2 regions of the Paenibacillus hexagrammi genome follow, and region 1 is predicted to be linked to the other one. Evidence: riboswitches for the same ligand, from Rfam matches in the RefSeq annotation. Region 1 holds a riboswitch; the other holds the start of a gene.
What was found. Region 1 has a riboswitch for cyclic di-AMP ahead of L0M14_RS32150 (C40 family peptidase). Riboswitches for the same ligand answer to the same signal wherever they lie in the genome.

Region 1 (3,305 bases):
GGAGCGGAGCGGAAAGCAGCATCGAGTATAAGCTTGCAGGCGCCTCACCGATTGACTGGGTAAGGATTGATCCGAATTATTCGCTCGTTCTGGAAAATAAACATATCAATAACTTTATGCTAACTGAGGTTGACCCCACTTGGAAAATCCGCTGGAATTTGGGCATCATTCAATTCCTGCAGACGGTCTTCGGCTGGGTCGCTTGGTAGAAAGGGGGACGCCGCGTGACATCGTATATGAAATCCGGCTTTCGGGCCGCCGTGCAGCAGCCTTTCGCCGTGATTGTCCTGTTCTTGTACCAGTTGGGCTGGGGCATGGCTCTCTACAAAATGGTTCAATCTGTTCTCGTTCCGCTCATGCACCGGTTTCCCGGCAGCAGCCAGCCCAAGCTCGCGATGCAGCTGTTCTTGGCCGAGGGGCAGTTCCAGCTGTTCAAAACCGACGTAAGCTATTCCTATCTCTGGACTCTCGTCATCCTCCTCGGGGTGCGCATGCTGTTGACACCAATGCTCAATGCCGGCATTTATTATTCGATCACACATACGGAACAAAATGCGGGCTATCGATTTTTCAAAGGAATCAGAGAGTTATCCTTATCGTTCTTTCTCTGTTATGCGGCCCGGGTTGCACTTACCATGCTGCCTCTGATCTGGCTCATTCCGGAGGTTCAATCCATCTATGCCCACAGCACCTCCTATGAGAGTGCCGCCTTATCCATGCTGCCATGGCTAGGGGGACTGCTCGCCTACGGCTTTATTCTGCACCTGCTCTTTATGCATGTTCAGTTTGCCCTGGCACTGCGCAGCGGCATCATCGCCACAATCGGCGCCTTCCTTCGCCATCTGCTGCCGATTGTGACTATCGCCCTGCTGCTTGTCATCGGCTCGGGACTATTGGCAGGTGTTACCGTCACTGCAACTTATATCTGGGCAGGACTGCTTGCCCTGATGATTTATCAGCTATTCCCCTTGTTCAACATGTTTCTTCAAATGTGGGCATTAACCTCTCAATATCATCTCTGGTCAGCCAAAAACAACTCTTAATCGATAGTAGAATGGCACATATGCTGTACAAAAACAGCCTAAATTCATCGAAAATGCCGGGTCCCTTGAAAAAGGGGCTATTTTTTTGTCTATTTTGAGAAGTTTCACACATATTTTTATAGAATAGCGCATAGGAAGGAGGAATTTCTTATGTTTATGACGAATCCTTCGGATTAGGATAAAAAAAACCAACAAATCATGCCGAATTCCCGATTAATTTTGGGAAACGGGGGAACCACTCCGGGTGAATTGATCTTGCTAGACAGGGATCATAGGGAACCTTCAACCGAACCCTCCAGCTAACCTCGTAGGCACCGGAAGGAGACAAGCAGTTGAAAAAGGTTGTTGCTCTCGTTTTCAGTCTTGTTCTATGTTTGAGTTTGAGTGTAGGGAAGCGCTTTCGCAGCACAATCCACAATGGATGAAACGGTTGACGGATTGCTCGGAACTCCGTACAAGTACGCGGGTACGACAACAAAGGGTTTTGATTGCTCCGGATTTACCGCTTACGTGTTCGCGCAATTCGGCATTGACCTTCCTCATAGCTCTAAAGCACAAGACGAAGAAGGCTACTGGGTTGACAAAAAGACCTTCGCAAAGGCGATCTTGTCTTTTTCAACACAGGAGGCGACGGTGTTTCTCACGTAGGCATCTATCTTGGCGACGGTGAGTTTGTACATGCCGCAACCAACGACGGTGTAGTGAAAAACAAATTAAGTGAGTCCTATTATGCTAAGCGTTATGTATCTGCGCGCCGTGTACTCTGGGACGATATTTACAACCAGCTGACTGCTGAATCCAATTAATTAAATGATTGCTAACGAATAAAGCCCCGGCATAGCTTCGCTCCTAATTCGAGCAGCCCGCAGGGCTTTTATTCTTTTTTCTGGAGGCATGGCATATGAAATTGTTCATACATCGAAAAGACTTACGGATCGAGGACCTGACTGCATTCGACTATCTGTTCGCAGGGGGCACCCTTCCGTTCATCTGCTCATTCTGGATCCATATCTTCTGCGCAACAACCGGCATGCGGAGCACAGCGGAGTTTGCTTCTTGAGCTATGTCAGAAGACTGCAGACTGTATACGCCGAGGCCGGCAAAATCCTTCACATCGTCTACGGGGAGCCTACGGAGGTGATGGACCTTGCGTTGGGACTAGCCCGTTTTGACGAGGTCGTTGTTCATCAGGACTTTACGCCTTATGCCGTCGTGCGCGACCGCAAGCTGCGGGAAGTCGCCCAAGCCCACGGTGTGAAATGGACATCTCTTATCGATCATACCTTGACCGATCTTGCAGATTTTCAAAGATTTGCTCAAAAGAACGAGCCATACAAGGTGTACACTCCGTTCTTCCGCAAATGGACGGCCTATCTGCAGATGTTCTACCGCCCCTCTTCTCCGCTCTCCCTAAAGGACCTGCAAACTGTCAGTCTAATGGATTTCGAAGGCGGAGCAGACGTTTTGAATTCGTTTCGTTTGCCTTTCGAGTTGGGTACTTTCACGGCTCCTGATGATCCAAATGAGAGGCTGCGGGACTTTCTCGAGGACCACCTGCCTTTCTATGCGGAGCGCAGGGACCACTATGCCTATGACGGTACCAGCTCACTCAGCGCAGCTATCAATACAGGCGCCATCTCGATTCGCCATGTGTATGAGAAGCTTCTTGAGCATGAGCAGTCCGCTGCCTGGCTCAGACAGCTGGCTTGGCGGGATTTTTATATCTATCAATCGGTGTATGATGGTGACTTTTTCAAATACGAAAAGAAATACGATCTGTCGTCCCTAGATGATCGACATTTTGAGAGCTGGCGCAAGGGAGAGACTGGGATTCCGATTATTGACGCAGCGATGACGGAATTGAATGAGACCGGACATATGCCGAACAGGCTGCGCATGGTCACGGCTATGTTCTTGACCAAGAATCTACTGTGTCCGTTTACACTCGGCGAGCAGTATTTCCGCTACAAGCTCAGCGATTACGACAACACGCTGAACCGGGGCGGTTGGTTATGGTGCGCTTCGCTAGGCTTCGATGCCGCCCCCTACTTTCGCATCATGAATCCGGTCACGCAGTCGGCCACTCATGATCCGTCAGGACAGTATATTCGCAGATGGCTGCCTCAACTGGCAGCGCTGAGCAACAAAGAGATTCATCTGCCGATGAAGCAAGCGATTGTGGATGTGAAAGCCTCAAGAGCAGCTGCGATTGAGGTGTATAAAGGAATTTTGCGGAAAGATGACAGTTTTACAGGCGAGGCC
Region 2 (3,305 bases), 1.6 Mb from region 1:
AATAACCGTTCATTGGAAATAATTCTATATAATAAGGACTGATTCTTCTATGAAATGAGATTAATCGATGAATGAACTTAACGAACTACAAACTGCTTTAAGCGACGCCAGGTGGGTGTACTGGTATCAACATGTGTTTCTCTCGTGGCAGTGGCTTTTGCTGCTGCTGTTTACGGCGGTGCTGACTTTGGTCTGGGTCATGGCTGTAGACCGAATCCGTCTGCTTGCCATTGTCTTCTTTGGCTCATGCATATTTATAGCATCTCTAATAGCTGACTCTTTGGGAGGCGAGCTTCAGCTGTGGGATTATCCCAGCATGCTGCTGCCCTGGGGACCGCGGATTATTTGTATTGATTGGTCGATTGCCATATTCTCCATGATGATTTATCAATTATTCACGAATTGGCTGTTATTTCTGGGGGCCGCAATTTGTTTGAGCGCCTTTTTCTCCTTTATTTTGGAGCCGCTCGCATCCGTTTGGGATATCTATCAGCTTTATGCTTGGGAATACTTATATTCCTTTCCCATCTACATACTTCTCTTTCTCTTGGTAAAAGCAATTACTGATAAGATCGCAGCCGTGCAAAAACAACACTCCCACTAAAACAAAAAACCAGCTCCCAGAGCTGGTCAGCACACTATGAACATGAAACATTTCGCTGGCTTCTAACAGCAAGCTGAGGCATTGCGGGAAGCTCGTTAACGGATATAATATCGTTGGTCTTCTTGACCGGTTTCTCCCAATACTGCTCGCTTCCCGGAAGATCGTCAAACCATGCGGCGTCATCAGGGCAATCCAAAATCATAAACTTGCCGTACTGATCATCACGGGATTGATGATATTTCAAGTAGGCCTTGCCATCCTCAATCGCCAAAATCTCAATCTTGCCGGAGGTATGGCTCATGGACAAACGCACCCTTTTGCCTAGACCCGATGTGCGAGCCTTGGCTTCCTCAACCAAACGGTACACCTCTGCAAGCGGCAGGACAAAGTCCCTGTTGCCCGCAACCGGACGGTTAATAAAGAAGTAATACGGGGTTACACCGGCCCAGGACAGCTTATCCAGCAGCTCGGCCAGCACCTCAGGGCGGTCATTAATGCCCTTCAGCACAGGGGTTTGATTGACGACTATGGCTCCAGCTTGATGCAGAGCTTCGAAGGCTTTCTTCGCTTCAGCCGTAATTTCACGCGGATGATTGATATGCGCCATGACATAGATCCGTTTGTCAGCGCTGGAATGATTCCGAATCACTTCAAGCAGCTTCTCATCCTCATAGATCCGCATCGGATTGAAAACGGGTATTTTAGAGCCCAGACGGATAATTTTCACATGATCAATTTCACGCAGCCTATGGAAGATCTTCTCTAACCGGGCTGTGCCTAGAATCAAGCTATCTCCGCCAGTTAGCAGCACATTATTGATTTCGGGATGCTCCGCAATATAATTCAAGCCCGCATCGACATCAGACGTCGCTTCATTCACATCATTGCGGAACAAGCGCTTGCGGAAGCAATACCTGCAGTAGGCGCCGCACACTTCTGAAACGATCAGCAGTGCTGTCGTCCGGTACTTATGCTGGCAGCCCGGTACGACATAATTCGTATCCTCATCGGATGCATCCCACCGCCCATACTCAGACAGCTCGCCTTCATTGGGAATGACTAGCTTCTTGATCGGATCATGGGGATCGTTCCAGTCGATCAATCGTAAATAATAATCGTTCACTCGAAACACGAATTTCTCGGTAATCTGTTTCAGCTTCGTTCGCTCATGCTCAGGAATTTCCATAATTTTATCGATATCGGTAATATACTTAGGTTGCGGCATACGAGTCCTCCTTGGCAGGTCGATAGTACGCTTAACAGACCACAGTATGAATGGAAAAGAAGCGGATTGTGCAGCTGCTTGCTCTCTTCCTCCTTCCTTCGGTTTGTCTGGCTTCTTCTTCCGGTCTGTCTCTGTTCCCAGAGCTTCAAGGCCTGCATAAATAAGCCGGTGTATAAACATAAAAAAATGACCCGCCATAGCTGGATCAAGAAGCTGAATCACTCCTTTTATCCGCTATAATCGGGCCCTGTAGACACAAAAAACCCGATGTACGGGTCAACAAAACGCATAGGCTCACTTATGCTGTTACGACCCATCCACTGCTGACGAGGTTAGCTGTCGGGCTCGGGAAAGATGGTTCCCTACATGAAGCATGCATGATTCGCCCCTAAAAATTGGTTCCCCCGCTTTCCAATTCAAGAACTGGAAATTAAGCGTAGTCATAGTTTACATAATGTTCCTCCTCTTTGTCAACGACAGCAGAACGTTCCGCTATCTGCGCGTTGATTTCAGCCAGAAGCCGCCGTTGAGCCGCTTGGACTCCATCGTCACCACAAATGCCTTAGGATCAACAGCCAGGATACAGTCGTACAAATATTTTTCACTTTTCCGCTTTGCCAGAACCTCCAACATAAGACGCTCGCCGTCACGCCCCCAACCAATCCAAGAAGTTACACCAAAGCCTTGCCTACGCAAAAATGCCGCCATATAATTATGAACCTCATCGGTAATGACTTTCACGGATATGTAGCCGAGCGCTAATCTCTCTTCAATCCAAGAGCCTGTCAGCACACCAAGACCGTAGCCTACGGCATAAACGATCAAACATGCAGGCTGGTCGAGATATTTTAAAACCAAATTCAAGCCAATTACATAAATGATGATTTCCAGCATACTAAGTGCAGCCGCCGTGTAAGTTTCACCCTTCAACGTCAGAAGCATTCTCAAGGTAAAACAGGAAACGTACACAATCTGAATCGCTAAAATACTGGCCAAGATCGTAAGCAAGTTGTCCTCCCCTTCCTGGAAATGAAGGCCCGCCCGACAAGACAGGCGGACCCTTCATGTGAAGGCACAAGACGCTTTGACAGCGCCGAGCAAAATATTTTACGAACGAGTAGCGATGTAATCCGGTCTCGGATTCTGACCTGAATACGGCTCCGCCAATTTATTATGCACACTGTTGTAGACAATAAATACATTGCTTCTTGGCAGCGGCGTGATGTTGCTGTTAGAGCCGTGCATCAGATTGCAGTCGAACAGAACGATGGAGCCCGCATTCCCTACAGGAGCGGTAATTCCACCCTGCTGCACCAGATATGTTAAGCTGTCTCGATCCGGAACTCCATATTCCTGGCGGCGGAGCGATGACTTGAAATTGTCGTCCGGCGTTTCACCAACGCAGGATACGAACGTGCGATGCGAACCTGGAACTACCATTAGCGGTCCGTTGTTGGGCGTATTGTCCTCCAGCGC

Region 2: linked by a shared signal. The riboswitch ahead of L0M14_RS21960 (KamA family radical SAM protein) and the one ahead of L0M14_RS32150 (C40 family peptidase) in region 1 are both predicted to bind cyclic di-AMP.

Annotation. Positions count from the first base shown of each region.
Region 1 is NZ_CP090978.1:6,481,529-6,484,833, reverse strand. Features, by position in the region: gene L0M14_RS29835 (M1 family metallopeptidase) at 1-209, shown strand, start outside; gene L0M14_RS29830 (hypothetical protein) at 225-1,043, shown strand; cyclic di-AMP (ydaO/yuaA leader) riboswitch at 1,233-1,372, shown strand; partial or broken gene L0M14_RS32150 (C40 family peptidase) at 1,461-1,849, shown strand; gene L0M14_RS29820 (cryptochrome/photolyase family protein) at 1,938-3,305, shown strand, end outside.
Region 2 is NZ_CP090978.1:4,850,766-4,854,070, forward strand. Features, by position in the region: gene L0M14_RS21955 (hypothetical protein) at 68-604, shown strand; gene L0M14_RS21960 (KamA family radical SAM protein) at 639-1,829, opposite strand; cyclic di-AMP (ydaO/yuaA leader) riboswitch at 2,136-2,276, opposite strand; gene L0M14_RS21965 (DUF2179 domain-containing protein) at 2,322-2,837, opposite strand; gene thpD (ectoine hydroxylase) at 2,937-3,305, opposite strand, start outside.